One region of the Dermacoccus sp. UBA1591 genome, then DNA from elsewhere that is predicted to be linked to it. Evidence: predicted binding sites of a transcription regulator. Region 1 holds the regulator's gene; the other holds the start of a gene.
What was found. Region 1 encodes HrcA, which represses chaperone genes, less so after heat shock. Its sites were predicted from a motif close to TTNGCACTCGNNNNNNNCGAGTGCNAA; they were not measured.
Positions count from the first base shown of each region.

Region 2: groL (chaperonin GroEL) is a predicted target of HrcA. The motif match lies at 16,032-16,058, and genes of this name have one in related genera.

Region 1 covers NZ_DCNR01000123.1:10,847-22,751, reverse strand. Annotated here, with positions in the region: partial or broken gene lepA (translation elongation factor 4) at 1-494, shown strand, start outside; gene trmB (tRNA (guanosine(46)-N7)-methyltransferase TrmB) at 491-1,327, shown strand; gene B2284_RS14105 (hotdog fold domain-containing protein) at 1,421-1,900, shown strand; gene B2284_RS14100 (LysR family transcriptional regulator) at 1,904-2,839, opposite strand; gene B2284_RS14095 (TDT family transporter) at 2,924-4,042, shown strand; gene hemW (radical SAM family heme chaperone HemW) at 4,115-5,347, shown strand; gene B2284_RS14085 (hypothetical protein) at 5,456-5,614, shown strand; gene B2284_RS14080 (hypothetical protein) at 5,565-6,029, opposite strand; gene B2284_RS14075 (DUF4870 domain-containing protein) at 6,274-6,744, opposite strand; gene B2284_RS14070 (DUF3097 domain-containing protein) at 6,896-7,777, opposite strand; gene hrcA (heat-inducible transcriptional repressor HrcA) at 8,049-9,071, shown strand; gene dnaJ (molecular chaperone DnaJ) at 9,136-10,248, shown strand; gene B2284_RS14055 (16S rRNA (uracil(1498)-N(3))-methyltransferase) at 10,252-11,010, shown strand; gene B2284_RS14050 (PhoH family protein) at 11,042-11,905, shown strand, end outside.
Region 2 covers NZ_DCNR01000003.1:23,333-43,481, reverse strand. Annotated here, with positions in the region: gene B2284_RS00500 (sugar ABC transporter permease) at 1-570, shown strand, start outside; gene B2284_RS00495 (LacI family DNA-binding transcriptional regulator) at 605-1,660, shown strand; gene otsB (trehalose-phosphatase) at 1,635-2,519, opposite strand; gene B2284_RS00485 (alpha,alpha-trehalose-phosphate synthase (UDP-forming)) at 2,516-3,931, opposite strand; gene B2284_RS00480 (serine/threonine-protein kinase) at 4,105-5,979, shown strand; gene B2284_RS00475 (threonine/serine exporter family protein) at 6,050-7,597, shown strand; cyclic di-AMP (ydaO/yuaA leader) riboswitch at 7,780-7,926, shown strand; gene B2284_RS00470 (transglycosylase family protein) at 7,935-8,681, shown strand; tRNA gene B2284_RS00465 (tRNA-Thr) at 8,778-8,850, opposite strand; gene B2284_RS00460 (hypothetical protein) at 8,936-9,250, shown strand; gene B2284_RS00455 (phosphatase PAP2 family protein) at 9,341-10,222, shown strand; gene B2284_RS00450 (SDR family NAD(P)-dependent oxidoreductase) at 10,182-10,973, opposite strand; gene B2284_RS00445 (ABC transporter ATP-binding protein) at 11,195-12,304, opposite strand; gene modB (molybdate ABC transporter permease subunit) at 12,301-13,125, opposite strand; gene modA (molybdate ABC transporter substrate-binding protein) at 13,127-13,927, opposite strand; gene B2284_RS00430 (SGNH/GDSL hydrolase family protein) at 13,994-14,869, opposite strand; gene B2284_RS00425 (uracil-DNA glycosylase) at 14,866-15,540, opposite strand; gene B2284_RS00420 (DUF3263 domain-containing protein) at 15,621-15,899, shown strand; gene groL (chaperonin GroEL) at 16,212-17,849, shown strand; gene B2284_RS00410 (PadR family transcriptional regulator) at 18,031-18,762, shown strand; gene B2284_RS00405 (NADPH-dependent 2,4-dienoyl-CoA reductase) at 18,759-20,149, shown strand, end outside.

The DNA of each region.
Region 1 (11,905 bases):
TCGAGATGCGCTACACGCTGCCGCTCGCGGAGATCGTGTTCGACTTCTTCGACGCCCTCAAGTCGAAGACGCGCGGATATGCCTCGCTCGACTACGAACCCGCGGGGGAGCAGAGCGCCAACCTCGTCAAGGTCGACATCCTGCTGCAGGGCGACACCGTCGACGCGTTCAGCGCCATCGTGCACCGCGACAAGGCGTACGCCTACGGCACGATGATGGCGACGAAGCTCAAGGAGCTCATCCCGCGTCAGCAGTTCGAGGTGCCGATCCAGGCGGCCATCGGCACGCGCGTCATCGCCCGTGAGAACATCCGCGCCATCCGCAAGGACGTGCTCGCCAAGTGCTACGGCGGCGACATCAGCCGCAAGCGCAAGCTGCTCGAGAAGCAGAAGGAGGGCAAGAAGCGCATGAAGATGGTCGGTTCCGTCGAGGTGCCGCAGGAGGCCTTCATCGCCGCGCTCAGCCAGGGCGAGTCGGCGGAGAAGAAGAAGTGAGCAAGCCCGGTTACGTTCCGGGTGCGACGTCCGGCCAGCCGTCGGAGGGCGCGGGGGAGCACCCGCAGGTCGGGCCGCGCCCGCTCGCACGCACGCGCTCGTTCACGCGCCGCGGCGGCCGGATGCCGGAGCGTCACCATCGTGCGCTGAGTGACAACGGTGAGCAGTACGTCCTCGACGTTCCCCGCAAGCCGGGGACGACCGAGCCCGTCGATGGTTTCCGGCTCGACATCGCCGAGGTGTTCGGACGCCGGGCGAAGCTCGTCGTCGAGATCGGTTCGGGCGCGGGGGATCAGATCGTCCATGCAGCGCTCGAGCACCCCGAGACGGATTTCATCGCTCTGGAGGTGTGGCGTCCCGGCATCGCGCAGACGATCTCGAAGGCCGTCCACGCGGGCGTGACGAACGTGCGTCTCATCGAGATCGACGCCTCCGAAGCGCTCGATCGGCTCTTCGCGCCGGGCAGCGTCGACGAGGTGTGGACGTTCTTCCCCGACCCGTGGCCGAAGACGAAGCACCACAAGCGTCGTCTCGTGCAGCTCGGCTTCGCCGACGTCGTCGCCGACGTCCTCGTGCCCGGCGGCACCTGGCGCCTCGCGACCGACTGGGCCGACTATGCCTGGCACATGCGTGACGTCGCCGAGGCGTCGCCGCGCTTCACCAACCCGTGGACCGGGCGCCTCGCGGACGCCGGGGACGCCCACGTCGATCCCGAGGGCGCGCGCGGAGGGTTCGCGCCGCGCTTCGAGGGCCGCACGACGACCCGCTTCGAGACGAAGGGTCTCAAGGTCGAGCGCATCGTGCGCGACCTCGAGGTGAAGCGAGCCAACTGAGCGGTGCCGCGCGGCCCCCACGGCGTTCGGGCTCGGTGTCCCCGGCGCGGCTGATCGGGCGCGAACGCGATACTCGCGGGTAACCTTGGGGCCATGAATCAGGTCTACGGCATGTACAAGAAGCTCACAGCGAAGAACGACAAGGCGGGGCGCGCAGCGTTCTCGGCCGCGTTCGCGCTCAAGGCGCCCTACTTCCGCACGGTCGCCCCGATGATCCAGACGATGGAGCCGCACCGCGGCGTCGTGAAGATCAAGAAGTGGTGGGGTGTGCAGAACCACATCGGCACCGTGCACGCCATCGCCATCGCCAACGGCATGGAGTGCGCCATGGGGCTGCTCGCGGAGGCGACGACGCCCGACGACATGCGCTGGATCCCCAAGGGCATCACGCTCGACTACGTCGCGAAGACGCCCGGCGACATCGAGTGCATCGCCGAGACGACGCCGGAGGACTGGGACAAGGAGCCGCCGTTCCAGGTCGACGTCAAGGTGACGGGGCGCCTCGTCGAGGACGGCACGGTCGCCGTCGAGGGCATCATCCCGATCTACGTCTCGGCCAAGAAGAAGAAGTGACGTTCACCCCGCCGCCGTGGCCAGAAGCGCCGCGGCGGCGGGGTTCGTCAACCGCCGTGGGCCGGCCCAGACGGCCCTCAGGTTGCGGGTGAGGTCGACGCCGTCGACGCCGACCTCCACGAGGGTGCCCGCACGCAGCGCGTCGTCGACAGCGAGCCGGCTGAGGACGGCGGGAGCCGTCCCGGCCGCGGCGGAAACCCGCACGGCGGCGTTGCTCGCCAGCTCGAGCGCCGGGGGAGCGACATCGAGCGGCGCGAGGGCGCGGCGCAAGGCCACCCGCGTGCCCGAGCCCGACTCGCGCGCGACGAGCGGTGTGGCCGCCAGTTCCTCGGCGCGGACACGTGAGCGCGCGGCCCACGGATGCTGCGGCGCGACGACGAGGACGAGGTCGTCATGCGCGACGACGACGGAGTTCAACCCTGGCGGAGCGCCGGGGCCCTCGATGAACCCCAGATCCACCTCACCGCCGCGTGCCGCGGCGAGCACCTCCGTCGTGTTGCCGACGGCTACCGAGATGCCGCGCGTCTCGCCAAGCGATGGGTCGTGAGGGGAAGCGCCACCGGCGCCCGCGCCACCCGCGGCGTGCTGCCACCCCGCGATCCATCCCGGTAACAGGTGTTCGGCGACCGTCTGGCTCGCCATGACGACGAGGGGCGCCTGCGTACGAGCGCGCAGTGCCGCGACTCCCGTCTCGAGGGCGCGCGCCGCCTCGAGCGTCGCGCGCGCCCATTCGACGACGAGCAGGCCGTCGGTCGTGACGCGGGCACCGGTCGTCGCGCGATGGATGAGCGACAGGCCGAGCCCGCGCTCCAGCCGGGCGATGCTGCGACTCGCGTTGGGTTGCGCCACCCCGCAGCGTCGGGCGGCCGCACTGAGCGAGCCCTCATCGGCGAGTGCCACGAGCAGTTCGAGCGTCGCGAGGTCGGGCCAGGTCGTCACCACTCCAGCCTATATGCGAAACGCATACCCCCATGCCGGATATAGGGCTACCGGGCGAGCCGACACGGCGGGAGCATGGAACCCATGAGCACAGCCACCGCCACCGACGTCATGCCTCACCGCACCACCGGCTCGTTCTTCGCGAACACGACGGTGCCCGCGGCGTCGCCGGCTTGGTACGGCAGTGTCATGGGCAGCGCCATCCTGGCGACGCTGAGCGAACTGCGCACCGACGTCATCCCGTTCGGTCACCTGCTCGCCGTGGTGTTCTGGCTCATCGCCTGTACGTTGCTCGTCGCCCTCACCGCCGCGTTCGTCGTCCGTATCGCTCGTGACCGCGACGCGTTGCGTGCGAGCATCGCGAACCCCGTCGCGATGGCGCAGTGGGGCATGGTCTCGATGGGCGTCCTCGCCGTCGGTTCGGCGACATCGGCGGTGCTCCCGACAATCTCCGCGGGCCTGAGGGACGCAGCCTGGCGGGCCGACCTCGTCCTGTGGGTCATCGGCACCGTCATCGGCCTCGCCACCGCCGTCGCCGTGCCGGCCCGTCTGCTCGTCGCCGACCCGAGCACACCGACGACCGCGTGGGGTCTGGCGGTCGTGCCGCCGATGGTCTCGGCGACCGCCGGCGCCGGCATCGTCGGTTGGCTGAGCGACCCGCAGGCGCGCGTATGGGTGCTGCTCGCGAGCGCGGCCTGCTTCTTCGTCGCGCTCGTGCTCGGGGTCATCATCTTCGCGATCGCCTACCGCCACCACTGGCTCGTCGAGCCGCTGCCGCTCGCGGCGTCGATCACCGCGTGGCTGCCGCTCGGCGTCGTCGGTCAGTCGACGGCGGCTGCGCAGGCCATCGCGAGGCAATCGGCGTCGATGCTGCAGGGCCCGATCGCGACGACGGTGACCCAGGCCGGGCACGTCTACGGCTACGTCATGCTGACGATCGGGGTGCCGCTCGTCGCGTGGGCGCTCGCCATGACGGTGCGTGGCTTCACGAAGCGCATGCCGTTCAGCCCAGGCTGGTGGGGCATGACGTTCCCCGTCGGCACGCTCGTGCTTGGCTCGTCGATGCTGGGGCTCAGCTCGCACCACGCGATCTTCACCTGGGCCGGTGCGGCGCTGTATCTCTTCCTGCTCGGCACCTGGAGCGTCTGCGCGATCAGCTCGCTGCTCGCGGTGTGTCACCAGCGCGCTCTGCGTCACGCCTGAACGCGGCGATGAGCTGGGCGCGGCAGGGATGGACGGCAACGGTGCGACGCCGAGCGGTGCGACAATGACCAGATGCCGCAGATGCCCGACGGAATCCCCGCCCCTGACGACGGTGCCCTCCCGTCCGCTGCGCTCGCGACGCTGGCGGGCGGTGCGTTCGGGCTGTACGTCCACGTGCCGTTCTGCGTGACGCGCTGCGGTTACTGCGACTTCAACACCTACACGCTCACCGAGCTCGGTGAGCCGGGCGCGAGTGTCAGCACATACGCGGACGCCGCGCTGCGCGAGCTGGATCTCGCGGCACGTGAGCTGGGCGAGGCGCCCAGCGGCGTCCCCGTCATCGAGACCGTCTTCATCGGCGGCGGCACCCCGACGATGCTGCCCGCCGACGACCTCGTCCGCATCCTCGCGAAGGCGCGCGAGCTGTTCGGTCTCGCCGAGGGGTGCGAGGTCACGACGGAGGCCAACCCCGATTCGGTCGACGAGACCTACCTGCGCACCCTCGCCGACGGTGGTTTCACGCGCGTCAGCATCGGCATGCAGTCGGCCGTCCCGCACGTGCTCGCGACGCTCGAGCGCACGCACGACCCGGCCAACGTCGAACGCGCCGTGCGCGCCGCGAAGGACGTCGGGCTGCAGGTCAGCATCGATCTCATCTACGGCGCGCCGGGTGAGAGTCTCGACGACTGGCGCACCTCGCTCGACGCGGCGATCGCGCTGGAGCCCGACCACATCAGCGCCTACGCCCTCGTCGTCGAGGAGGGCACGAAGATGGGGGCGCAGGTGCGTCGCGGCGAGCTGCCCCTGCCCGATGACGACGACGAGGCCGACAAGTACGAGCTCGCCGACGCCTTGCTCGCGGATGCCGGGTACGACTGGTACGAGGTGTCGAACTGGGCGCGCTCGCCGCAGACGCAGTGCCGCCACAACCTCGCGTACTGGCGCGACGAGCCGTGGTGGGGTGTCGGCCCCGGCGCGCACAGCCACGTCGGCGGCGTGCGCTGGTGGAACGTCAAGCATCCGCGCGCCTACGCCCAACGCGTCAACGCGGGGCTCTCGCCGGCGCTGGCACGCGAACTGCTCGACGAGCGCCAGCGCTATGAGGAACGCGTCCTACTCCAGGTGCGCCTCGCCGAGGGACTTCCTCTCGACATTCTCGACGAGGACGGGCGACGCGCCGTCGCCGGCCTCGTCGCCTCGGGGCTGATCGACGGCCCGTCAGCGGTGCGCGACAAACGAGTTCGTCTGACGCTGCGCGGTCGCCTGCTCACCGACACCGTCGTGCGGGCGCTGCTCGCGATCTGAGCCGCGCGCACCGAGACGCCCGCCTCCCGGGGCTGGCCTGCCTCAGGGGCGATCCCCGGGCCCCTGCGTGCCCGCCTGCGCCGACCCCGACGACCGAAGGGGGCGCCGATGAACGGCTCCGACTACTCGACGACGACGCTGCCGCTCCTGTTCGTCTTCATCTCCTTCGTCGTCACCTTCCTCGTGACGCGCCTCATCCGCGCCGGCAAGGGTCCGTTCAAGGACAACGTCTCCCAGGACGGCGTCCACGTTCACCCCGCCGTCTAAGGCATCTTCGCGCTGCTTGGCCGGCGCGGTCATGAACACGGCGGCCGAGAGTTCGGTCTTCCGCGTCCTGGGGGCGATCCTCATCGGCGCGGGCGCCTCGCTCATCCTGGGCGAGTTCGCGTTTTCCGGAGGCGGTGATCTTGGGCGAGAAGTCGACGCCCCCGAGCAGGTGGTTGGCGCCCCAGACGATGGTGATGGCGGCGATGCCGCCCCGTGCGCCGACGAGCCAGGAACCCAGCGCGCCCTCCTTGACGAAGCCGAGGTCGCGTGAGGTGATGTGCCAGGCCCGGCGGAAGACGAAGGCCGCGATCGCGAGCTGCAGCGCCATCGTCACGACGCCGATCGGCGTCACGAGGCCGTTCTCGCTGTCGCCGAACAGATCACCGACGGCGGCGACGAGACTGCCAGCGAACATGGCGAGCAGCAGGAGGCCGAGGGCACCGAGGACGTTCTTGAGCGCCGAACGCTTGTCGACGGCGGCGACGCCCTCGCGCTAACGGGGGGCCGGGGTCAGGGCAGGGATGATGATTCTTTTCTTAAATCGGGTAGCACGAAGCGCCGCGGCACGGGGTGCCGAGGGAACGTTGTCAGGGGTGGGGGCGAGCCCAGCGCTCACACGAGGTGCGCTGTTGGGGCGGGGCGTCGCGACGTGGGCCGCATCAGTTGAGGATGCGGATCTGGAACGGGTAGTCGTAGCTCTCGCCACGCGCCGAGCGCAGCGCTCCCTTGACGTGGCACCACGCGGCGACGAGGAAGATGACGGCCCAGAGCACGAGCGCGACGGGAATGCCGACGAGGGTTAAGACCAGAACCCAACCGACGATGTAGAGAATCGAGAACGCAACGTTGAAGTTGAACGCCCCGGCCGCTGCGCGGCGCACCGCGGCGGAGCGGTTTCTGTAGATGAACCACACGATGAGCGGGCCGAGGAAGCTCACCCATCCCGCAGACAGGATCGCGGCGGCCGGCGCCGACAGGTGCGCGACGATCGAGGCGGCGCGCTCGTCATCGCTGAGGTGACCCTGGCCGGTGACGGGCGGCTCGGCGCCGTACGGAGCGCCGGCCAGCCGTCCGGCTCCCTGGCCCTGCGTGCGCTCGTCGGGGTAGGGGTACGGCTGGGAGTTGCTCACGACGTCTCCTGGTGTCGAAGGGTGAATCTCTCGTTCACTGACCATGATTCCGTGTCTGCGTCCCGAGCGCATCCCCCGCGGGATCGATATTCGCGGGCCCCGGCGTCCATCCCGGGGATGATGTCGGCGCACGCCGCGCCATCCCGGCGTCTCACTGCTGCGCGGGGTCGGTGACGAAGTCGATGAGCTCCTCGACGCGTCCGAGCAGTTCGGGTTGCAGGTCGGCGTACGTGCGCACGGTGCCGAGGATCTGCTTCCATCCGCGCGCGACGTCCGCCTGCGTCGCGTGCGGCCAGCCGAGCTCGGCGAGGATGCCGTGCTTCCACGACTGCCCCTTGGGGATGACGGGCCACTTCGACCAGCCGAGCCGCTCGGGTCGTACGGACTGCCACACGTCGACGTAGGGGTGGCCGACGATGAGCACGTGGTCGCGTGCCTGCGGCAGGGCGCGTGCCTTCTCGACGATTCGTGCCTCCTTCGTGCCGGGCACGAGGTGGTCGACGAGGATGCCGAGGCGGCGTCCCTTCTCGGGTCGGAAGTCGCGGATGACGGCCGCGAGATCGTCGACGCCCTCGAGGTATTCGACGACGACGCCCTCGATGCGCAGGTCGTCACCCCACACCTTCTCGACGAGTTCGGCGTCGTGCCGTCCCTCGACGAAAATTCGCGAACCCAGCGCGACGCGCGCCTTCGCCCCGGGGACGGCGAGCGAACCGGACGCCGTCCGCCCGGCCTGCGTCTGCTGCTCGGCGAGGCGCGCGGCGGTGGCGGGTCGGGGCGCAACGAGTGTCACGGGTTCGCCGTCGACGAGGAAGCCGGCGCCGAGCGGAAATCCGCGGGCCTTGCCGAAGCGGTCCTCGAGGAAGACGACGTGCTGCCCGCCCGACTTCTCGACGCGCACGACGGCGCCGACGTAACCGCTCTGGGCGTCCTCGACGACGACGTCGAGCTCAGCGGGCACCTCGCGCGAACGCCCACGTCGAGGCGCGCGCCAATCGCCGGAGAGGACGTCGGAGCCGTAACGGTCGGTCATGGCGATCAGGGTAGAACCGCCCACCGACAACCGCCGTCGCGGCGCGCCGAGAACGATGGCCGCGGGCGCAGCCAGGCGCCCGTCGCGGCGTCGCCGAGGGCCGGGGAGCGCGCGCCTGCCGACCGACGGACGATGGACGACGGCGCGAGGGAACCGCCCGCGACGCTGTGGGCGAACACACCCCGCATGATTTGGCACTCGCTCGGCGTGAGTGCCAATCTTGGACGGACTGCAGATCGAAGGACGGTATCGAGGCGCGGGAGGTGAGCGCATGAGCGACGAACGGCGGCTCGAGGTGCTGCGCGCCATCGTGCAGGACTATGTCGCGACGTCCGAACCGGTGGGTTCGAAGGCGTTGCTCGAACGTCATCAGCTCGGCGTCTCCGCCGCGACGATCCGCAATGACATGGCCGCCCTCGAGGACGCCGGTCTCATCTCCGCGCCGCACACCTCGGCCGGTCGCGTGCCCACCGATGCCGGCTATCGAATCTTCGTCGACCGCCTCAGCCAGGTGCGGCCGCTGAGCGCGACACAGCGTCGCGCGATCGAGACGTTCTTGCGTCAGAGCGTCGACCTCGACGACATCGTCGAACGCACCGCCCGGCTGCTCGCCACACTGACGAACCAGGCCGCCGTCATGCAGTACCCGTCGCTGCGGCGCTCACGGGTGCGACACATCGAGCTGGTGCCGGTCGCCGAGGGGCGCCTGTCGCTCGTCGTCATCCTCGACTCAGGTCGCATCGAGCAGCGTCTCGTCTCCGTCGCCTCCGCCGACGACGAGCGCCTCGTCCAGACGCTGCGAGCGCGCGTCAACAAGGTCTCCGGCGCGCGGTTGCTCACCGAGGCCGCCGCGGCCATGACCGAGCTGGGCGCGGAGTTCGAGCCGGGGCAGCGTGCTGACGTCGACACGATCGTCGCGACGATCGCCGCGGTGTTCGCCGAGGACCGGGAGGAGCGCGTCGTGCTCGCGGGGACGGCGAACCTCGCGCGTGCCGGGCTGCGCGACGACGCGGGCCTCAGCGTCAGCCGTGTTCTCGAGGCGCTGGAGGAGCACGTCGTCCTCATGCGCCTCATCAGCACACGCGACGACGATCCGACGCACGAGGTGACCGTCCGCATCGGCGCCGAGAACGACTTCGCAGGCCTCGAGTCGACCTCGCTCGTGACGACGGCCTACGGCAGCGACGCCGTCGCGACGCTCGGCGTGCTCGGCCCGACCCGCATGGACTACCCGCAGACGATGGCGAACGTGCGCGCGGTCGCCCGCTACGTCTCCGAACTTCTCGAGCAGTGATGGCTCGGGCGCACCACGACCACATGAGTGACGAAATCTTCACCCGTCGAAAGCAAGGATGCTCGTGAACGACTACTACGCCGAACTCGGTGTCACGCGTGAGGCCTCCGTCGAGGAGATCAAGCGCGCCTACCGCAAGAAGGCCCGCAAGCTGCACCCCGACGTCAACCCCTCCCCGGAGGCGGCCGAGGAGTTCAAGCGCGTCGGGCAGGCCTACGACGTGCTCGGCGATCCGCAGAAGAAGGCGGCCTACGACCAGGGCGTCGACCCCTACGCGCCCGGCGGTAGCGCCGGGTTCAGCTTCAGCGACATCATGGACGCGTTCTTCACGGGGGGTGCCGCAGGGGGAGGCGGCGGCCCGCGCAGCCGCGTCCAGCACGGCCAGGACGCGTTGCTGCCGCTCGACATCCAACTCGCCACGGCCGTCTTCGGCGGCGAGCAGGAGCTGACGTTCGACACGGCCGTCGTCTGCTCGACCTGTCATGGCGACGGTTCGCGTCCCGGCACGGGCAAGCACACGTGTGACGTGTGCGGCGGTGCGGGGCAGACGCAGCAGGTGCAGCGCAGCTTCCTCGGCCAGGTGTTGACGTCGCGTCCGTGCACCGCGTGCCAGGGGTACGGCGACATCATCGACAGCCCGTGTTTCGAGTGCGACGGCAACGGCCGCAAGCGCGACACGCGCACCATCACGATCAAGGTGCCCGCCGGCGTCGACACCGGCACGCGCATCCAGCTGCGCGGTGAAGGCGAGGTCGGCCCCGGCGGCGGCCCCGCCGGTGACCTGTACGTCGAGGTACGCGTCGAGAAGCACCCGATGTTCCAGCGTCAGGGCGACGATCTGCACTGCTCGCTCGAGCTGCCGATGTCGGCCGCGGCGCTCGGCGCCACGGTGCCGTTCGAGACGCTCGACGGCTCGCGCGACATCGACATCAAGGCCGGCACGCAGCCCGGCGACGTCATCACCCTCAAGGGCCTCGGCGTCACGCGGCTGCGCACCGACAACCGCGGCGACCTGCTCGTGCATGCCAACGTGCGCACCCCGAGCAAGCTGACGGCCGAGCAGGCCGACCTGCTGCGTCAGTTCGCCGAGTCGCGCGGAGAGGACTCGCCGGCGCCGAAGTTCCAGCCCGTCAACCAGGGCCTGCTCGGCAAGCTGCGTCAGGCCTGGAAGGGCTGAGGCGTGACCGCGCACCTCTACTTCGTCGCACCCGGCGCTCTGTCCGACGACATGGCGACGGGTGCACCCGTCGTGCTCGCGGGTGACGAGGGACGCCACGCCGTCACCGTCAAGCGGATGGGTGTCGGTGAGCAGATCCTGCTCGCCGACGGCGAGGGCCTCGTCGCGCACGCCGTGGTCGCAGAGACCACGAAGGGCGAGCTGACGGCGCACGTGAGCGAGGTGACGCGCGAGACACCGCCGGCGGTGACGTTCACGCTCGTCCAGGCGCTCGCTAAGGGTGATCGCGACCTGCAGGCGGTGGAGGCGGCGACGGAGCTCGGCGTCGACGCCGTCGTGCCGTGGCAGGCGGAGCGTTCCATCGTGCAGTGGAGGGGTGAGCGCGCCGAGAAGGCCCGCCGTAAATGGGTGGCGCAGGCCGAGGCGGCCACGAAACAATCACGACGGGCGACGCCCCCGCGCATCAGTGACCTCGTGACGAAGAACGCTGCGGCGCAGGCGATCTCGGCCACCGTCGCGGAGGGCGGCCTCGCGCTCGTCCTGCACGAGGACGCCGAGGCGAGTCTCGCGCAGGTCGAGCTGCCGTCGGCCGGTGACGTGATGCTCGTCGTCGGCCCCGAGGGCGGCATCACGCCCGCCGAGCTCGACGCGTTCGTCGCGGCCGGTGCCACGCCGGTGCGGATGGGCGCCACCGTGCTGCGTTCGTCGTCGGCCGGCCCGGCGGCGCTCGCCGCCCTGCTCGCGCGCTCGCGCTGGGTCTGAGCGCCCGAGCGACCACTAGACTGGAGACACGATGACTGACGCTTCCGCGCCCTCCGAGCGCACCCCTCACGACCCTGACGGCCAGGCTGCCTCGCAGCAGACGCGCATCGTCATCCCGCCCGACGTCGCGATGGTGCAGTTGCTCGGGCCGCAGGATCAGCTGATGCGCACGATCGAGCGCGCCTTCCCGCGCCTGTTCGTCTTTGCGCGCGGCAATGAGCTGACGATCGACGGCCCGCGCGAGGACGCGGCGATCGTCGAGACCCTCGTCGGTGAGCTGCTCACGATGATCGATGCGGGCCACCAGATCAACCGTGACGCCGTCGAGCGCTCTATCGGCATGCTGCGCGGCAAGAACGCGCAGCGCCCCGCCGACGTGCTGACGACGAACATCATCTCCAGCCGCGGGCGCACGATCCGCCCGAAGACACTGGGGCAGAAGGAGTACGTCGACGCGATCGACCGCAACACGATCGTCTTCGGCATCGGCCCGGCCGGTACGGGCAAGACGTATCTGGCGATGGCGAAGGCCGTCGCGGCGCTGCAGGCCAAACAGGTCAACCGCATCATCCTGACGCGCCCTGCCGTCGAGGCCGGTGAGCGCCTCGGCTTCCTGCCCGGCACGCTCAACGACAAGATCGACCCGTATCTGCGTCCGCTCTACGACGCGCTGCACGACATGATCGACCCCGACTCGATCCCGAAGCTCATGGCCGCAGGCACGATCGAGGTCGCGCCGCTCGCGTACATGCGCGGGCGCACGCTCAACGACTCGTTCATCATCCTCGACGAGGCGCAGAACACGAGCAGCGAGCAGATGCGCATGTTCCTCACGCGCCTCGGCTTCGGTTCGAAGATCGTCGTGACGGGTGACGTCACGCAGGTTGACCTGCCG
Region 2 (20,149 bases), on a different contig from region 1:
TTCTCGCGCCTGCGCTTCCGAGGCCGCCGGGCGATGCTGCTCGCGCTGCTGCTGCTGCAGATGTTTCCGGCGCTGCTCGCGTTCGTCGGCCTCTACATCACCTTCTCGAAGATCGGTGAGGTGATGCCCGCGTTCGGCCTCAACACCACGTGGGGGCTCATCCTCGTCTATCTGGGCGGCGCGATGGGATCGAACGTGTGGCTTCTCAAGGGTTACTTCGACACCGTTCCGAAGGAACTCGACGAGGCCGCGTTCGTCGACGGCGCCTCGCATGCCCGCGTGTTCTTCAGCCTGACGCTGCCGCTCGTGCGCCCGATCCTCGTCACGGTGTTCATGGTGTCGTTCGTCAGCCTGTTCGGCGAGTTCATGCTCGCGAGCATCTTCCTCACCGACGTCGACAAGCAGACCCTCGGCGTCGGCCTCTACGGCATGACGGTCGGCAACGACCGCAACGCCCTGTTCGGCCAGTTCTCGGCTGGTGCGCTGCTCAGCTCGATCCCGATCATGGCGCTGTACCTGGCCTTCCAGAAGCAGCTCATCGGTGGTCTCACCACCGGCTCGGTGAAGTGAACTCCTACCGTCGCGGCGCGACGGGAGCGGGCGCGTGAGCGCCACCGAGGACGCGGCGCTCAGGCGCGGCGGCGACGAATCGCCGCCGCGCCTGCAGCAGATCGCTGCTGCTGCGGGGGTCTCGCAGGCGACCGTCTCGCGCGTGCTCAACAACAAGGCCGGCGTCGCCGAGGCCACGCGCCGCAGCGTCCTCACCGCCGTCGACGTCCTCGGCTACGAACGCCCCGCGAGTCTGCGCCGCGCGGGGGCTGGCGCCATCGGCCTCGTCGTGCCCGAACTCGACAACCCGATCTTCCCCGCGCTCGCACAGGCCGTCACGACGCGGCTCGCGGCAGCGGGGTACACCGCCGTCCTGTGCCCGACGAGCGCCGGTGGGGTGCAGGAGGATGAGTACTTGTCGATGTTGCTGGAACGCGGCATCGCCGGGCTCATCCACGTCTCGGGGCGCCACGCCGACACGACGGCGTCGATCGCGCGCCATCAGGAACTCGTCGCGCAGGGCCTGCCCGTCGTCCTCGTCAACGGCCACCGCGACGACCTCGCCGTCACGTCGTTGTCGACGGACGACCACGTCGCGGTGCGCCTCGCCGTCAGCCACCTGCTGAGTCTGGGGCACCGCCGGCTCGGTCTGGCCGTCGGGCCGGCACGCTACACCCCGTCGATCCGCAAGCTGACGGCGTTCCGCGACGCCGCGGCCGAGTTCGGGTTCGAGGCGCTCGTCGAACACACGTGGTTCAGCGTCGAGGGCGGCGAACTCGCGGGAACGCAGCTCACCGCGCGGGGCGCGAGCGGCATCATCTGCGGCTCGGACCTCATGGCGCTCGGCGTCATCCGCGGAGCGCGTCACGCGGGCTTGGACGTGCCGAGGGAGATCTCCGTCGTCGGTTTCGACGGCTCGGCGATGACGGAGCACACCTCGCCGCCGCTGACGACGGTGCGCCAGAACGTCCCCGCGCTCGCCGACGGCGCCGTCGACACGCTGCTCGACCAGATCCGTGGGCTCGCAGCGGCCGCGCCGTGCGCCCGTGAGCTGGTGCTCGCGCCCGACCTCGTCGTGCGCGCCTCTACCGGCCCGCCTCCGGTGCGCTGACGGCGCCCTTACCGGCGTCGGCGTCGTCTCGGACGTCGGCGTCGTCTCGTGGCGCGTCGCGCCGCGCCTTCGTCAGCGCGCCGAGCAGAGCGTCGAGCAGCGGCGGGACGTCGGTGCAGCCGGGGACGCGGTGCGCTGCGGCGGTGTCGCCGTCGCCGACCTTGACGCCGATGTCGCTTCCCGCGCGCAGCGTCGTGAACACCGTCTCGTCGGTGACGTCGTCGCCCAGGTAGAACGTCGCACGCAGGTTGCGCTCGGCGGCGAGGGCCGCGAGTGCCGCGCCCTTCGACACGTCGAGCACCGACAGTTCGACGACGGCCTTGCCGCGCATCGCGTGGACGCCCGGGACATCCTGCGGGACGGCGAGCGCCGCGCAGGTCGCGCGCTCGGCCTCGTCCTCGTCCATGCCGCGGGTGTGCAGGACGACGCCGGCCGGCTTGTACTCGACGCGTGTCGCGGGCAGTCGTTCGGCGATCGTCTCGAGCGCGTGGGTGGCGCCGTCGAGGGCGGCGCGCTCGACGTCGCTCAGCGCGCTGCCGCCCGAGGCGGCGGAGCCGAGGGTGGTCGAGATCTCTGCGCCGTGGCTGCCGATGAGGACAATGGGGGAGGACTCGTCGATCCCCGTCAGCGCGCGCAGGGTGGCGAGGTCACGACCCGATGCGAGTGCGACGCTCACGCCCGGTAGCGCCGCCATCGCACTGAGTGCCTCGATCGTGCCCGGTTGCGGGCGGGCGCTCGCGGGGTCGAGGACGATCGGCGCGAGCACCCCGTCGAAGTCGGAGGCGACGAGCACGTCACCGCGGCGCGCGAAAGCACCCAGCTCCTCGCGTGACGGCGGCCGCAGCGGCGTCGCGGTCACGATGCGGCCTGCGTCGACGGCGCCTTCGGGGCGGCCTCGAGGCTCGCGAGGTAGTTCTTCGCCCACTGCTGCACCGAGTTCTCGCTCACGAGGGCACGCATCGAGTCCATCCGCTGACGACGCTGGGGCGCCGGCGCGTCGACGGCCTTCATGATCTGCTGCTTGAGACCCGCGATGTCGTGCGGGTTGCACAGGTAGGCGTCGCTCAGCTCCGTCGCGGCGCCGGTGAACTCGGACAACACGAGCGCCCCGTCGTCGGCGCAGCACGTCACGTACTCCTTCGCGACGAGATTCATGCCGTCGCGCAGCGGCGTGACGAGCATGATGTCGGCGGCCGCGAACATCGCCGCCATCTCCTCGCGGTCGAACGAGCGGTGCAGGTACGTGAGCGCCGTCGCGCCGATGCTCGAGAAGTCACCGTTGATACGCCCGACCGTCAGCTCGATCTGGTCGCGCAGATCCATGTACGCCTTGACGCGCTCGCGGCTCGGCGTCGCGACCTGGATGAGTTTGTGCTTGCTCGGGTCGAGCCGCTCGTCGGCGAGCAGTTCGCCGAACGCCTTGAGGCGGTGACGGATGCCCTTCGTGTAGTCGAGGCGATCGACGCCCAGCAGGATCTTCTCCGGGTTGCCGAGCTGCTCGCGGATCTCACGCGCCCGCGCCTGCACCGAATCCGACTCGACGATCTCGCGCAGCCCCTCGACGTCGATCGAGATCGGCACCGCGGCTGCGCGCACCTGACGTTCGCCGAGGTCGACGACGTCGCCCGTCACGTCGAGGTCGAGGTACTGACGCACCGCGCGCAGGAAGTTGCCCGCGTCCTCGGTGCGCTGGAAACCCAGGAAGTCGGCGCCGAGCAGCCCCTCGAGGATCTCCTCGCGCCCGGGCAGCTGCGCGAACAGCTCGACGGCGGGGAAGGGGATGTGGTTGAACCAGCCGATGCGCAGGTCGGGGCGCATCTCGCGCAGCATCTCCGGCACGAGCTGCAGCTGATAGTCGTGCACCCACACCGTCGCGCCCTGCGCGGCGACCTCGGCGCAGGCGTTCGCGAAGCGACGGTTGACGCGGCGATACACCGAACGCCAGCTGCGACGGAACGTCGGCGTGATGATGACGTCGTGGTAGACGGGCCACAATGTGTCGTTGCTGTGGCCCTCGTAGTAGTCGGCGACCTCCTGCTCCGACAGCGCGACCGGGTGCAGGTGCATGCCGCCGTCGTCGAACGGTTCGGGCGCCTCACCCGGCTCGCCCGCCCAGCCGACCCAGGCGCCGTCACGCCCACGCATGACGGCGTCCATCGCGGTGACGAGGCCGCCGGGGGAGCGGCGCCACTGCGACTCGCCGTCCGGCGTCGTCACGCGGTCGACGGGCAGCCGGTTGGCCGCGACGACGAAGTCGTAGGTCTCGCTCATCGGAAAGTTCCTTCGCTCATCGGTGCGCGGGACGAACAGGTGCGGCGTGCGCTCGAATTCGGCGGGGCGCCGGGGCCGTTCGCGTCTTCGTCACGAGCCTATCGCGGGCGGCGGGGGCGTGCCGGGCCGCGTCGATCCAGCACTTTGTCATGTGCGCGGCCTACCGTGGAGCCATGACGTCCCCGGAGCCTCCTGAGCCGACACGCGCCGGACACCGTCTGCCGCGGCGCACCCACCCGACGCCGTCGCCGACGCCCGAGCGTCACGACGACGCGACACAGGTGGCGCCGCAGGGCACGCGGACACGGCAGGGCTCGGGCGCTCACGCGGCCACCCCGGCCGACGGTGGGGACGTCGTCGGCCACTTCCGCATCCTCGACAAGATCGGCGAGGGCGGCATGGGCGTCGTCTACCGCGCGCTCGACACCCGAAGCTCGGACGGGCGGGAGGTCGCCGTCAAGGTGCTGCGCCCGCACATCGCCTACGACCCCGACGCGCGCACCCGCCTCGCGCGGGAGGTCGCGACGCTGGAACGCGTCCACACACCCGGCGTCGCCGCCGTCATCGCCGCGGAGCCGTACGGCGAGCGCCCGTACATCGCCACCGAGTACGTGCCCGGCATCCCCCTCGACGAGGTCGTCAAGCGCCGCGGGCCGTTCGAGCCCGACGCGCTGGCGCGCCTCGGGCGCGACCTGGCCGTCGCCATCCAGGCCATCCATGACGCCGGCGTCGTCCACCGCGACCTCAAGCCGGGCAACGTGCTCATGGTCGACGGGCGCCCCGTCGTCATCGACTTCGGCATCGCCCACATCGCCGACGACGCGCGCCTGACGTCGACCGGCCTCGTCATGGGCACCCCCGGCTACCTCTCGCCCGAGCTCGTCGAGGGTGCGCCCGTGTCGACGTCGACCGACTGGTGGGGCTGGGCCGCGACGCTCGCCTTCGCCGCGCAGGGTGAGCCGCCGTTCGGGCGCGGCCCGATGCCGGCGGTGCTCGACCGCGTGACGCGTGGTCAGGCCAACCTCGGCGGCGTCGACGCGCGGCTGCGGCCGCTGCTCGCCGCCGCGCTCAGCCCGGTGCCGCAGGAGCGACCGTCGGCCCGGCAGGTCATCGAACAGATGGAGCGGTACGCGCGCGGCGAACCGACGACGTACGTCCCGGTGCGACGCGCGGCAGAGCCGCGCGTGACTCGCCCCGAATCGCAGCAACCCCGCCCCGACGCGACGGCTGTGCTCGGCCGCCCGGACGCCACGCGCGTCGCGCCGGTGACGTCGCCGCCGCCGCTGAGTGCGGGGCCAACGGACGCCGAACGCGCTCAGCAGGGGGCCCCGGTGCGTCAGGGCGCCCAGGGGTATGCCAACCCGAGCCCATACGGCTCCGCGCCCGTTCCGTTCGCGCCGAAACCGCAGTCGCGCCCGGGCGAGCACGACCCGCGCATCAACCTGCCGCATCGATCGGGAACGCTGCAGGCGATCTTCGTCCTGTGGTTGGGCGTGACGGCGCTCGTGCCCGTCGTCGGGCTCGTGCTGCTCGTCGTGTGGAACCTCGCCGCGCGCTTCAGCGACTCCACGATCACCCAGACCGTCCTGCGACGCTACGAGGCCGGACGACGACGCAGCGACGGCGCCGTCGCCGTCGCGAGTGCGCCGTGGCACGCCTTGCGCGCGACGCTGTCGACGCTGTTCGCCCTCATCCTGCCGACAGTCGTCTTCGCCTGCGTCGCGGCGCTCGTCGGCATCGGTTGGGTGGCCGTGCGCGGCTGCGTGCCGCGCGTGTGGTGGGCGCTGCCGCTCGTGCTCGGCGCGGGCGCCGCGCAACTGGCGCTGTGGCGAGGCGCCGGTTCGGTCGGCTACCGACGCGGTTCGCGCTCGCTCGTGCGCGGCCTCGTGCCGCAGAACGCGACGCGCATCGTCGCGGGCATCGCCGTCGGCCTCGGCTTGTTCATGCTGGTCGGCTCGTTCCTGCAGCAGGGCGACATCTCGTGGTTCCCGTTGACGGGCGGCATCGACGACCCGCTGGCGCGGTACGCGCCGAGCGTGCAGCGCTGAGTCGATGCACCACAGCGCGTTCACAGCGCGCGCCGAGGGATCGTCACGTTCGGCGCCCTAGGATCAGGGAATGGGTCAGTACGGACGAGAGCACGGCACGACGGGGCCCAACCCGATCTCGGAGAACACGCAGCCGGTCCTGGCGCCGCGGATGCGGTTCCTGCGCAGCGAACCGGTCACCGAGCCGCTGCCCATCGCCGATGCGCTGAAGAACACTCCCTACCGCGACCCGAACGTCCTCGCGGGAGTCAGCGACGACTCGGCCCAGTACAAGGCGCTCGACATCGCCGTGCGCGTGGGGGAGTTGTTGCTGCGCTGCGGGGCGAGCACGCGTGACGTCGAGTCGAGCGTCGTCGCCGTCGCCGCATCGGCGGGGCTGCGCCGCCTCGAGGTCGACATCACGAACCAGGCGCTGCTGCTGCAGACGCCGTCACCGCATCCAGGCCATCCGCCGCTGACGATGCTGCGCGTCGCCCGTTCGTCGACGCGTGACTTCTCCCGACTGACGGCCGTGCACCAGTTCGTCGAGCGCCTCGTCGCGGGCGGCATGGATCTCGACGAGGCGACGAGGCAGTTGCGGCGCATCCAGCGGATGCCGCGGCTGTACCCGCGATGGCTCGTCTCGGTCGCGTTCGGTGGTCTCGCCGCGTCGGTCGCGACGATCCTCGGTGGTAGCTGGATGGCCGTCGCCGTCGCGTTCGTGTCGGCGATCATCGTCGACCGCATCGGGCGCGTGCTGAGCAACCTGGGGGTGCCGAGCTTCTACTCGGCGGCCGCCGGCGGACTCGCCTCGACGATGCTCGCGTGGCTCGCGTACATGTCGCACCAGAGTCATCTCGTCGGCGAGTTCGTCGCCACCCACCTGCCCGGCTCGATGACGATGGCCGACTTCGCGTACGCGATCTCGGGCGGCATCGTCGCGCTGCTGCCCGGTCGTCAGATGGCGTCCGCGGTCGAGGACGCCGTCACCGGCTATCCGGTCACCGCCTCCGGACGCGTGTTGACGGTGATCCTCGCCTGCGCGGGCATCACGGTCGGCGTCGGTGCGGGGTTGTCCTTGACGCTGAGTCTCGACAACGCCCTCGACCTCGGGCTCCAGTCGCCCGGGGTGCTGCGTTACGACTCGCCGTCGACGACTTTTCTGCTCCAGGTTGCCTGCGGTGCGCTCGGTGCGGTCTGCTCGGCCGTGACGATGCGTTCGCGTGTCCGGATGCTCGTGCCGACGGCTGTCATGGGCGCCCTGGGCGTGGGCGGCGTGACGTTCCTCGTCAGCTCCATCGGCCTCGGCGCGACGACGGCGACCGCGATGGCCGCGACGGCCGTAGGGTTCTGCGCGCGACTGCTCGCGCTGCGCCTGGGCGCCCCCGCGCTCGTGCTCGTCATGCCCGCGGTCTCGCCGATGCTGCCCGGCCTGCGCATCTTCCGCGGCATGTACGAGTCCGTGTCGGGTTCACTGCTCGGAGCGACGCGCGTGGCGCAGTCCGGGGTCGGGGTGACGACGATGCTCGGCGCCGTCGGGATCGCCCTCGCGCTGAGCACGGGGGCGCTTCTCGGGGACGTGCTGTCGGCGCCTTTCGACCGCCCGATCGTGCAGCGCCGCAGGGCTCGTCGCCGCTGACGGGCGGGGTGTTCTCGCGCGCGGCGACGGCGGGGGCCGCGGTGATTCACATTTTGTGACGTAGGTCGCGTAACGTTCTCCTCGCTGTGGCGATGTCGTGAGTGTCGCCCAAGCGGCTCACAACTCAACACACCAAGAATTCGCGGGCAGCGCCAACGCCAAACCTCGTCGGGCGCCGCTTCATTCGCACCGTGCGAACCGCAGACGAGGGTGGGGGACCCACTCGTGGCACTCGTTGAGTGCCTTGGGGTGAAGCCGGTCCCGAACCGGCCGAGCACCTGACCGCTCGAACCCGACAGCTCACCTCACCGGCGTCGTCAGGAAAGGAAACACCTCCATGGGTTACACCCCGAAGCACTCCGCTCCCTCCGACTCGACCATGGGTCGCAAGGCTGCGGGCGTCGCCCTCGTCGGTGCCGCCACCGTCGGCGCCGGCGTCACGAGCGCCACCACCGCCTCGGCCGCACCGGCCGGTTCGGTCTGGGACCGCGTCGCCGCCTGTGAAGCGGGCGGCAACTGGCACATCAACACGGGCAACGGCTTCTACGGCGGCCTGCAGTTCACGCAGCAGACGTGGGCCGGCTTCGGTGGCACGCAGTACGCCGCTCGCGCCGACCTCGCCACGCGCGAGCAGCAGATCGCGATCGCCCAGAAGACCCTCGCCGTCCAGGGCCCCGGCGCCTGGCCCGTGTGCTCCGTGCGCGGTGGCCTGACCCGCGCCAACGGTGGCAGCACCGCTGCGGCTCCTGCCGCTGCGGCCGCGAACACGCAGGTGTCGCGTTCCACCGCTCGTTCTGCCGTCAAGGCTCCCGCCGCGACGTCCGGCAAGCTCGCCGTCGACGGCATCCTCGGTCGCCAGACCGCTCGCTCGCTGCAGGCCTGGGTCGGCACGTACCGTGACGGCATCGTCGGCCCGCAGACGAAGATGGCCCTCCAGCGCACGGTCGGCACGACGCCCGACGGCATCATCGGCCCCCGCACGGTCGCCGCGCTGCAGTCGAAGCTCGGCATCTCCCAGGACGGCGCGACGTACCTCAACGCCCGCACCGTCCGCGCCCTGCAGGCGCACCTGAACAACCACTGATCGCGCGTCTGATCGCCTGATCGACGACGAGGGCCCCACCGCTTCGAAGCGGTGGGGCCCTCGTCGTGTGCCCTGGCCGGGCAGGCGGGCGGTGAGAGCTGGAGATGGGACTTGAACCCACAACCACCTGTTTACAAGACAGGTGCGCTACCGATTGCGCCACTCCAGCACACTGCCGGTATCGGCAGCCCTGTGATCTTATACGAGGCGGGTCGCGATGCCCGTCCCGTCGGGCGACGACCTACGATGAGGGCATGAATCTCAAGCCTGCAGCAGACGTCGAAACCGCACCCGTCGCCGCCCTCGGTCTCCTCGGCGGTTACCTCACCGCCCGTGAGACGGGCATCCGTCCGCTCGGGGGTGTCGTGCTTGCGCTCGCCGGTGGGTACGCGGGCCGCACGTGGCTCGCCAAGGGCGGCGCGGCCCAGACGGCGGCGCTGACCGCCGTGTACGTCGGCGGGTTCGGCGCCTCGCACCCGCTCGCGAAGAAGATCGGCGCGTGGCCGTCCGTCGTCGGGGTGGCGGCACTGTCGGCGGCGGCGTCGTACGTCCTGATCGACCGCCACTGAGCGGGCCCGCCCCCGAGGCTCGGCCTGCCCGAGTGCGCGGGGATACACTGACGTGTTTTGTTCGACGGCCGCGACGAGGTGAGGAGTGGCATGCCCGACTCCCTCACGCCTGCCGAGCGTTCGATGCGCGACCTGACGCCGTCGCGTGACGACTTCTCGCTGAGCACCACCGAGCCGCCGCCCCGCTTCGTGAGGGCGCTCGTGCGCCCGCTCGGTGGCCGCCCAGCGCTACTCATCGAGTTGTTCCTGTTCTGGATGTTCTTCCAGTACTTCACGTTCGCGCAGGAGCACATCCGCGGAGAGCACGACGAGTCGGTCCGGCATGCGCACCGCCTGTTCGACCTGGAGCAGTGGCTGCGCATCGACATCGAACGATGGCTCAACTCATCGCTCGCCGAGGTGCCCGTCCTCGCGCAGGGCGCCGGGTACTACTACGGCATGGTGCTCGCGACGGTGCCCATCGCGCTCGCGTGGGCCTGGTGGATGAACCCGGACGGGTTCCGGCGCCTCAGACGGTTGCTCATCGCGATGACGCTGCCCAGCCTGCTCGTGTTCTGGTTGCTGCCGATGGCCCCGCCCCGGTTCGCCGTCGACGGCATGATCGACGTCAACGCCGTCTACAACATCATGGGCGGTCGCCTCGCGCGTGACCCGTCGCAATCGGCCAACCTGTACGCCGCGATGCCGAGCCTGCACTGCGCCTGGTCCACCTGGGTCGCCTACGTCGTGTACGACACGTGGAAGCGGCGCCGGCCCGTGTGGGCCCGCGCCGCCTGGCTCTACCCGCTCGTCACGTACTGGGACGTCATGGCGACGGGCAACCACTTCGTCCTCGACGTCGTCGGTGGCATCGCACTCTTCTGTTTCGGTCTTCTGTACGTCAACCTGCTGCGCGGGGCCGAGGTGAAGATCTGGGACGAGGACCCGGGGTTCACTTCGGCGGCATACGCAGCGCACCGTCGAGACGAATGACCTCACCGTTGAGCAGCGGGTTCGCGACGATGTGCTCGACGAGTGCCGCGTACTCGCTCGGGCGGCCGAGGCGCGAGGGGTGCGGCACGACCTTGCCGAGCGATTCGCGCGCCGCTTCCGGCAGCCCCGCGAGCATCGGCGTCTCCATCGTGCCGGGCGCGATCGTCATGACGCGGATGTGGCTGTCGGCGAGGTCGCGCGCGGCGGGGAGCGTCAGCCCGACGATGCCGCCCTTGCTCGAGGCGTAGGCCGCCTGACCGATCTGGCCGTCGTAGGCGGCGGCGCTGGCCGTCATGACGATGACGCCGCGGTCACCGTGCGCGTCCGGTGCGCCGTCGTCGGTGGGGGAGGGCTCGTTCGCGACCATCGCCTCGGCGGCCAGACGCAGCAGGTTGAAGGTGCCGACGAGGTTGATGTCGATGACGGTGCGGTACTTCTCGAGCGCGTGGACGCCGTTCTTGCCGAGCACGCGCCCCGGGGTGCCGACCCCGGCGCAGGCGACGGCGATGCGCAGCTCACCGAGTTCGGCGGCGGCGTTGACGCCCTGGCGCACCTGCTCCTCGTCGCGCACGTCGGTGGGGACGAACAGGGCGCGCTCGCCCAGGTCGTCGGCGACGGCCTGGCCGTTCGAACTCGGTAGGTCGGCGATGACGACGGCCGCGCCGTCGGCGTGCAGGCGGCGGGCGGTGGCCTCGCCGAGGCCCGAGCCGGCACCGGAGATGAGAGCGACGGTGTGCTGCGTGATCTTCATGTGACGCACTCTAACGAGCGGTGCGAATGAAATGTGGGGTGGGTCACCCTCGTTCCCGCGGCGCCTGGCTCGTCGTGTCGCTCCGACGACGCGGCGGCCCCGCCTCCGTGCGCCCAGATGCACCTGCGTGCAAGAGCACCCGGGTGCATCTGGGCGCAACAGGGTCGGGCGAGGCCGTCGCGATGGTGCAGGAGGGCAGGAGGAGCTCGCGCGCTGAGGGGTCAGCGGTACAGCGTGACGTCGGTGGCCTTGACGCTCGCTGCGACGTGCGAGCCGCGGTGCAGGCCGAGTTCGGTGACGGCCTCGAGCGTCACGTCGGCCACGAGATCGGCCGCGACGCCTGCGTCACCCCGCAGGTGCACGCGGGCCGACGTCCCGGTGTGCTCGATCTGCTGCACGACGAGCGGCCAGGTGTTGCGAGGCGATCCGGCGGGCACCTCGCGCCACAGCGAGACCGCGGTCGGCGCGAAGGCCGCGAACGCCCGCTCGCCCGACGGCGGCACGTCGGCGGCCATGATGCGGGCGCCACCCGGTGTCGTGATGGCGCGACCGTCGCTCGTCCCTCGCCACAGGTTGAGGCCGACGACGCGGGCGGCGAACGCCGTGCGCGGATAGCGCACGACCTCCTGCGGCGGGGCGAGCTGCGTCACGCGCCCGGCTTCGAGGAACAGCAGCCGGTCGGCGAGCGTCAGTGCCTCCAGCGGGTCGTGGGTGACGAGCAGGGTGACGGCGTCGGTGCGCGCGAGGCGCTCGCCGAGCAGCGCGCGCAACTCGTCGCGGCCGCTCTGGTCGATGGCCGAGAGCGGCTCGTCGAGCAGCAGCACCCGAGGGGCGAGGGCCAGTGCACGGGCCAGAGCGACGCGTTGTGCCTGGCCTGACGACAACTCGTGCGGACGGCGGCTCGCGAGGTCGGCGATGCCCACCTGCTCGAGCTCCTGCCGCGCACGACGGCGCGCGGCGGAGCGCGATACGCCCCGCGCCCGCAGCCCGAACGCGACGTTCTCGAGGGCGTCGAGATGGCCGAAGATGTCGCCCGCCGCGGTCATGAGACCCACCTGACGGCGGCCGGGGGGCACGGCGTGACCGCGCCCGTCGTCCCAACAGGCTTCCCCGACGCGCAGCTCACCGCTCGTGAGATGTTCGAGGCCGCTGATGCCGGCCACGAGCGTCGACTTGCCGCTGCCGTTGGGGCCGAGCACCCCGAGCACCTCGCCCGGAGCGCACGTGAACGCGGCCTCGAGCTCGAACGAGCCGCGCCGCATCGTGCCGGCGAAGCTCAACCCCTCCGGTTCGGGCGTCTCAGGCGGTTCGGGCGAGAAAGACGGGTTCATCGCACACCGCTCCAGCGTCCGCGCAGCAAGGCGAGCACGACGAGGCAGATGCCGAGCATGAGGGCCGCGAGGGCGGTGGCGGCGTCCTGACTGATGTCGAGCGCCTGATACACCGCGAGGGGGCCCGTCTGGGTCGTGCCGGGGAAGCTGCCGGCGAAGGTCATCGTCGCACCGAACTCACCGAGAGCGCGTGCCCAGGAGAGCGTCAACCCCGCGAGCAGGCCGGGCGCCGCCATCGGGATGAGGACGCGGCGCAGCGTGTACCAGCGGCTCGCGCCGAGCACGGTGGCGGTGCGCGCCCACCGAGCGTCGATGCCGCGGAACGCGCCTTCGGCGGCGACGACGAAGAACGGCATCGCGACGAACGTCTCGGCCAGCACGACGCGCACCCACGAGTAGGGCAGCGACGTGCCGAAGCTGTCCTGCAGCACCGTGCCGATGAGGCCGCCGCGCCCCCACGCGTCGAGCAGGGCGACACCGGCGACGACGGGCGGCAGCACGAGGGGGACCGTGACGAGCGCCCGCAGCCACGCGGCGGCACGCCCCCGCAGGCGTGAGAGCCACCAGGCGAGAGGGGTGCCGAACAGTGCGGACAGGGCTGCCGTCGTCGTCGTGGTGCGAAGCGACAGCAGGAGAGCTTCGCGTGTGCCGGCGGTCTGCAGGTCGGCGGCGAAGTGCGACCAGCGCACCTCCAGCAGCAGCGCAACGAGCGGGACGACGACGAACGCGACCGCGACCGCTGCGAACACCCCGAGCACCACACCGCCGGCATCGGGGGCGCGGCGGGTGGGGCTCGTTCTGCTGGCGCTGGGGGCGCTCACGTCAGCTCGGCGAGCCGAACCCGGCGTCGCTCAGCACCTTGCGGCCCTCGGCGCCGGTGATGAGCTGCACGAACTGCTTGGCGTACTCGTTGTTGCTCCACGTCGCGATCGGCAGCGTCGTCTTGACGTTCGAGCCGGACGCGATATCGACGCCCGTCACCTTGTCACCGGCGGCCTTGACGTCCGTGCGGTACACGACCGCGGCGTCCGCGTCACCGGAGGAGACCTTCGCGAGCGTCGACTTGACGTTCTGCTCGTAACTGACGACGTGCGCGTGGACGTTCGCCTTCGCCAGCGCCTTGTCGGCGGCGCGCCCGCACGGCACGGTCTTGGCGCACAGCACGGTGCTGACCTTCGCGAGGCTCGCGAGGTCGGTGACGTGGCCCGGGTTGCCCTTGGGCGTCGCGATCTCGAGTTCGTTCGTCGCGAAGTCGGTCCAGGTCTTGCCCTGCGTGATGTCGGCCGGCATCGTCTTGGGCGTCGTCGTGTCGGCCATGGCGACGACGTCGGCCGGTGCACCACCCTTGAGTTGGCGCACGATGTCCTGGCTGCCTGCGAAGCTCATCTTGATCTCGACGCCGGGGTGGTTCTTCTCGAAGTCCTCGGCGAGCTTGGTGAAGCTCTCGGTGAGCGAGGCCGCGGCGAGGACGGTGATGGTCTTGCTCGAGCTCGCCGTGGCCGAGGAGCTGCCGGCGGCGTTCGAGCCCGACGAGTTCGTGCTGCTCGACCCGCCGCAGCCGGACAGACCCAGCACGGCGGCGGATGCGGTGGCGGCGGTCGCCGTCGTGAGGGAACGATTCATCCTCGTGGCCTTCTGTCTCTCGGTCGGCTGATCGGATCGGTTCTCGGGGCGAGGACGCCGGGGTGGTCAGGCCCGTCGGAACAGCTCGGCGGCGACGCTCGGGTCGATCGGCATCGGGTGGGGGCGTTTCGCCTCACGCCCGTCACCCGAGCTCGTGCCGCGCAGGCGGCGTTCGATCCACGGGCCGAAGTATTCCTTCGACCACTCGGCGTTCTCCGCCAGGCGCTGACGGGCTGGCTTCGGTTCGAGCGGCGGGAGCAGGTCGAGCCAGTCGCCCTCGGTCGGCAGGCCCAGCGTCCACGCCGCCTGCTGCGCGACACGGCGGTGGCCCTCGGGGGACAGGTGCAGGCGGTCGGCACCCCACATGCGCATGTCCCGCAGTGCACGCATGCCCCACACGTCGAGCACGTAGCAGTCGTGTCGCTGCGCGATGCCCCACAGGTTCGCGATGTGCCAGCTGATGCGCGGTCGCAAGCGGGTCATGATCTTCGAACCCGTGGGGTTGACCATCGTCGCGAGCATGACGTCGGCTCCGGCGTCCTTGAGGCGGACGACGGCGGCCTCGAGCTGATCGGCAACGTCGTCGAGGTCGACGTTCGGGCGCATGATGTTGTTGCCGCCGCCGACCATGCTGACGAGGTCGGGCTGCATCGCGAGCGCGGCGTCGAGCTGCGGGCCGACGACGTCGGCGAGCAGCTTGCCCCGGATCGCGAGGTTCGCGTACTCAAATGCGTGCCCCGCGCCGTCGGCGACCTGAGCGAGGTCGACGGCGAGCCGGTCGGCCCAGCCGAGGTAGGCGTCGTCCTGACGCGGGTCGGGGTCGCTCATGCCCTCGGTGAAGGAGTCACCGATGGCGACGTAGCGCCGCCACGTCCGCTCGTGGCCGCTGCGGGCCGCGGGCGCCTCTTCGGCGGTACGGGTGTCGGGGGTCGTGTCTGTCACGGGATGCGCCAATCGATCGTGTGCGTGCCGAGTTCTTCGAGCAGGGCGTTGGTGCGGCTGAACGGCTTGCTGCCGAAGAAGCCGCCGCGGGCCGACAACGGTGAGGGGTGGGCCGACTCGACGGTCGGCGTGTCGCCGAGGTGCGGCGCGAGTGAGCGCGCGTCGCGCCCCCACAGGATGGCGACGAGGGGCTGCTCGCGCTCGACGAGCGCGTTGATCGCCGTCGCGGTGACGTGCTCCCAGCCCTTGCCGCGATGGCTCGCCGGCTTGCCGGGCTGCACCGTCAGGACGCGGTTGAGCAGCAGCACCCCCTGATCGGTCCACGCCGACAGGTCACCGTGCTCGGGTGGGGTGATATCGAGGTCGTCGTGCAGTTCGGTGTAGATGTTCGCGAGGCTGCGGGGGATGGGCCGCACGTCGGGTGCGACGGCGAAGCTCAGGCCGATCGGGTGCCCGGGCGTCGGGTACGGATCCTGGCCGACGACGAGGACGCGCACCTCGTCGAACGGCTGCGTGAACGCGCGCAGCACGGCGTCGCCCGCAGGCAGGTAGCCGCGCCCCGCGGCCACCTCGTCACGCAGGAACGCCCCCGCGGCGGCGATGTGCTCGGCGGCGGGCGCGAGGGGTTCGACCCAGCTCGGGTGGACGAGTTCGTCGTACGGACGAGGCATGTGTCCAACCTATCGCGCGGGTCTGACAACCCGCCCCGAGCGCGGTTGGAACGGGCCGGGCGGCCTCGTATCCTGAGCGGATGGCCATGATCGAGACCCCCGCGGGTGCCCACGTGCCCGGTGACGCCGACGCGCCCGGGCTGAGCGAGCGCGACCGTGCGATGCTCGCCTTCGAACGCGAGTGGTGGAAGCTGCCCGGCGCCAAGGAAGCGGCGATCAAGGAGCGCTTCGGGCTGACGAGCACGCAGTACTACCAGCAGCTCAACAAGCTCGCCGACACCGAGGCGGCGCTCGCCGCGGATCCGTTGCTCGTCAAGCGGATCCAGCGACGCCGCGCGGGGCGTCGACGCACCGTCTGAACCGCGGCTCAGCGCGCCGCCACGTCCCCGCATGTCGCCGCTCTCGTGGCGCCGCAGCCCATCTTGGCAGCCGCACGACAGACGTCGGGGTGCCGCTATGAGCGAACAACACGCGGGTGCGTGCGCGGAGGGTTTGCACTCGGTGGGGGCGAGTGCTAATCATGGGGTTAGCACTCTGATCGTGAGAGTGACAAAAGCCTGACTGCAGCAGTGAGGGTTCGGGGCGCGCCGACATGACCGGCGCGTGATCGGGCCCGTCCGTCGCGGGCGCTGATGTGGTCGATCCGAACGTCACGTGGAGGAACCACAGCCATGGCCAAGACCATTGCTTTCGACGAGGAGGCCCGTCGCGGCCTCGAGCGCGGCATGAACACGCTCGCCGACGCCGTGAAGGTGACCCTCGGCCCCAAGGGCCGCAACGTCGTGCTGGAGAAGAAGTGGGGCGCCCCCACGATCACCAACGACGGTGTCTCGATCGCCAAGGAGATCGAGCTCGAGGACCCGTACGAGAAGATCGGCGCCGAGCTCGTCAAGGAAGTTGCGAAGAAGACCGACGACGTCGCCGGTGACGGCACGACGACGGCCACCGTCCTCGCCCAGGCGATGGTGCGCGAGGGTCTGCGCAACGTCGCGGCCGGCGCGAACCCGATGGCGCTGAAGCGCGGCATCCAGACGGCCGTCGACGCCGTCAGCAAGCAGCTGCTCGAGCACGCCCAGGAGATCGAGACGAAGGAGCAGATCGCTGCGACCGCGTCCATCTCCGCCGCTGACCCGCAGATCGGTGAGCTCATCGCCGAGGCGATGGACAAGGTCGGCAAGGAAGGCGTCATCACGGTCGAGGAGTCGAACACGTTCGGCCTCGACCTCGAGCTGACCGAGGGCATGCGCTTCGACAAGGGCTACATCTCGGGCTACTTCGTCACCGACACCGAGCGCATGGAGGCCGTCCTCGACGACCCGTACATCCTCATCGTCAACTCGAAGATCTCGAACATCAAGGACCTGCTGCCCGTCCTGGAGAAGGTCATGCAGTCCGGCAAGCCCCTCGCGATCATCGCCGAGGACGTCGAGGGCGAGGCCCTGTCGACGCTCGTCGTCAACAAGATCCGCGGCACGTTCAAGGCCGTCGCCGTCAAGGCTCCCGGCTTCGGCGACCGCCGCAAGGCGATGCTCGGTGACATCGCTATCCTCACGGGCGGCCAGGTCGTCTCCGAGGAGGTCGGCCTCAAGCTCGAGTCGACCGAGCTCGACATGCTCGGCCGCGCCCGCAAGATCGTCGTGACGAAGGATGAGACGACGATCGTCGAAGGTGCTGGCGACGACGAGCAGATCAAGGGCCGCGTGGCGCAGATCCGCGCCGAGATCGAGAACTCCGACTCCGACTACGACCGCGAGAAGCTGCAGGAGCGCCTCGCGAAGCTCGCCGGCGGCGTCGCCGTCATCAAGGCGGGTGCCGCGACGGAGGTCGAGCTCAAGGAGCGCAAGCACCGCATCGAGGACGCTGTGCGCAACGCGAAGGCAGCCGTCGAGGAGGGCATCGTTGCCGGTGGTGGCGTCGCGCTCATCCAGGCGACGAAGGACGCCGAGTCGGCCTTCTCCGCTCTCGAGGGCGACGAGGCGACGGGTGCGAACATCGTTCGCGTCGCTGCCGAGGCTCCGCTCAAGCAGATCTCGACGAACGCGGGCCTCGAGCCGGGCGTCATCGTCGAGAAGGTGCGCTCGCTTCCCGCCGGTCAGGGTCTGAACGCTGCGAGCGGTGAGTACGTCGACATGATCGCCTCGGGCATCATCGACCCGGCGAAGGTGACGCGTTCGGCGCTGGAGAACGCTGCGTCCATCGCGGCGCTGTTCCTCACGACCGAGGCCGTCATCGCTGACAAGCCGGAGAAGAACGCCGGCGCTGACGCTGCGGCGGGCATGGACGGTGGCATGGGCGGTATGGGCTTCTGAGAAAGCGCGCCTCCACGGGCTGACGCCCGCCTGAGTGAATGCTCGGGCGGGCGTCAGCCTTTTGTCGTCCAGGGAGCACTTCCTCTCGCGATGTTGCCCGGGATTCGGGGCGCCGCGCCTCGAATCGCGGGGCAACATCGAGGCGGTTGACATGCGCATCTGCGCATATGAAACTAAGTGCATGTCGTTGCAGCATGCGTTGCTCGTGTCCCTCGCCGAGCGCGAGGCGAGCGGGTATGACCTGACGCGGCGCTTCGACCGTTCGCTCGGGTTCTTCTGGAGCGCGACGCACCAGCAGATCTACCGCGTCCTCGCCAAGATGGCGGACGAAGGCCTCGTCGAGGTCCGCACCGAGGCGGGCGAGGGTCGCCCCGACCGTCGCGTCTACACGATCGCCCCGGCCGGTCGTGCGGAACTACTCGCGTGGACGCGCACACCCACCCCGAGCGAGACGCTGCGCTCCGAGTTCGCCGTCAAGGTGCGCGGCATGCGCTTCGGCGACGCAGACGCCGTCGTCGCCGACATCCGCCGTCATCGCGACGAGCACGCCGCCCAGCTCGCCTACTTCGAGGCCAACTGCGCGAGGCACTACCCCGATCCGTCATCCCTCAGCGACGAGGAGCGTCCGACCTACGCCGTCCTGCGCGGGGGAATCCGCACCGAACGCGCCATGCTCGAGTGGTGCGACGAGATGGTGGCGCTGCTGAGCGGCGAGACGCTGCCCACCCCCTGCGTGCAAGTGCATCCGGGTGCCCCTGCACGCAGGGGTGAGGACGGTGATGAGGACGGAAACCTGAACGTGGACGTCGACGGGAACCTCGCGGCGAGCGTCGCCGTGGACGACAGACCGCATGGCGTGAAAGACAGACCGCACGACAACGAACGCACCCCAGCACCCGGGAGAACACGATGAGTTACGAGCACCTGCTCAGCCCCCTCGACGTCGGCGGCATCACGCTGAAGAACCGCGTCATGATGGGCTCGATGCACACCGGCTTCGAGGACAAGGCTAAGGACTTCCCGCAGCTCGCGCGCTACTTCGCGGCACGTGCGGAGGGCGGCGTCGCGCTCATGGTGACGGGTGGTTTCGCGCCTAACATCACCGGCCAGCTCGGGCCGATGGGTTCAATGCTGACGGCGAAGCGGCAGCTCGGGCGGCACAAGCTCGTCACCGACGCCGTCCACGAGCACGACGGGCGCATCGTCATGCAAATCCTGCACGCGGGCCGCTACGGCTACACGCCCTGGAGCAAGAGCGCGTCGAACAAGAAGTCGCCGATCACGCCGTTCGGCACGCGCGCGATGAGCACGAAGGACGTCGAGAAGACGATCCGCGACTACGCGAACTCGGCGCGCCTCGCGAAGGAGGCCGGCTACGACGGCGTCGAGATCATGGGCTCCGAGGGCTACCTCATCAACCAGTTCCTCGCCGCCCGCACGAACGACCGGACCGACCGTTTCGGTGGCTCCGCCGAGAAGCGCATGACGCTGCCGCGCGAGATCGCGCGCGCCGTCCGCGATGCCGCCGGCGACGACTTCCTCGTCCTGTACCGCATCTCCGTGGCCGACCTCGTCGACAACTCCCAGACGTTCGAGGAGATCGCGACGCTCGCGCAGCACCTGCAGGGTGACGTGTCGATGTTCAACTCCGGCATCGGCTGGCACGAGGCGCGCATCCCGACGATCGTGACGTCGGTGCCGCGCGCCGCGTTCGCGTGGGCGACGGGCAAGCTGCGCGCCGAGGTCGACATCCCCGTCATCGCGAGCAACCGCATCAACACCCCCGAGGTGGGCGAGCAGATCATCGCGGACGGTCTCGCGGACATGGTCTCGATGGCGCGTCCGCTGCTCGCGGACCCCGACTTCGTCAAGAAGGCGCAGGCGGGCCGCGCCGACCTGATCAACACGTGCATCGCGTGCAACCAGGCGTGCCTCGACCACACGTTCAGCGGCAAGAAGGTGAGCTGCCTCGTCAACCCGCAGGCCGGACGCGAGGGCGAGCTCGTCCTGCTGCCCGTGCCGAAGCCGCGCGCCAAGCGCGTCGCCGTCGTCGGCGCGGGCCCCGCCGGGCTCGCCGCCGCGACGAACCTCGCCGAGCGCGGCCACGACGTCACCCTCTTCGAGGCACGCGACCACCTCGGCGGCCAGTTCCGTCTCGCGATGAACATCCCCGGCAAGGAGGAGTTCGCCGAGACGCTGCGCTACTTCATGACGCGGCTGGACGAGTTGAAGGTCGACGTCCGCCTCTCGACACGTGCCGACGCCGAAACGCTCGACGGTTACGACCACGTCGTCCTCGC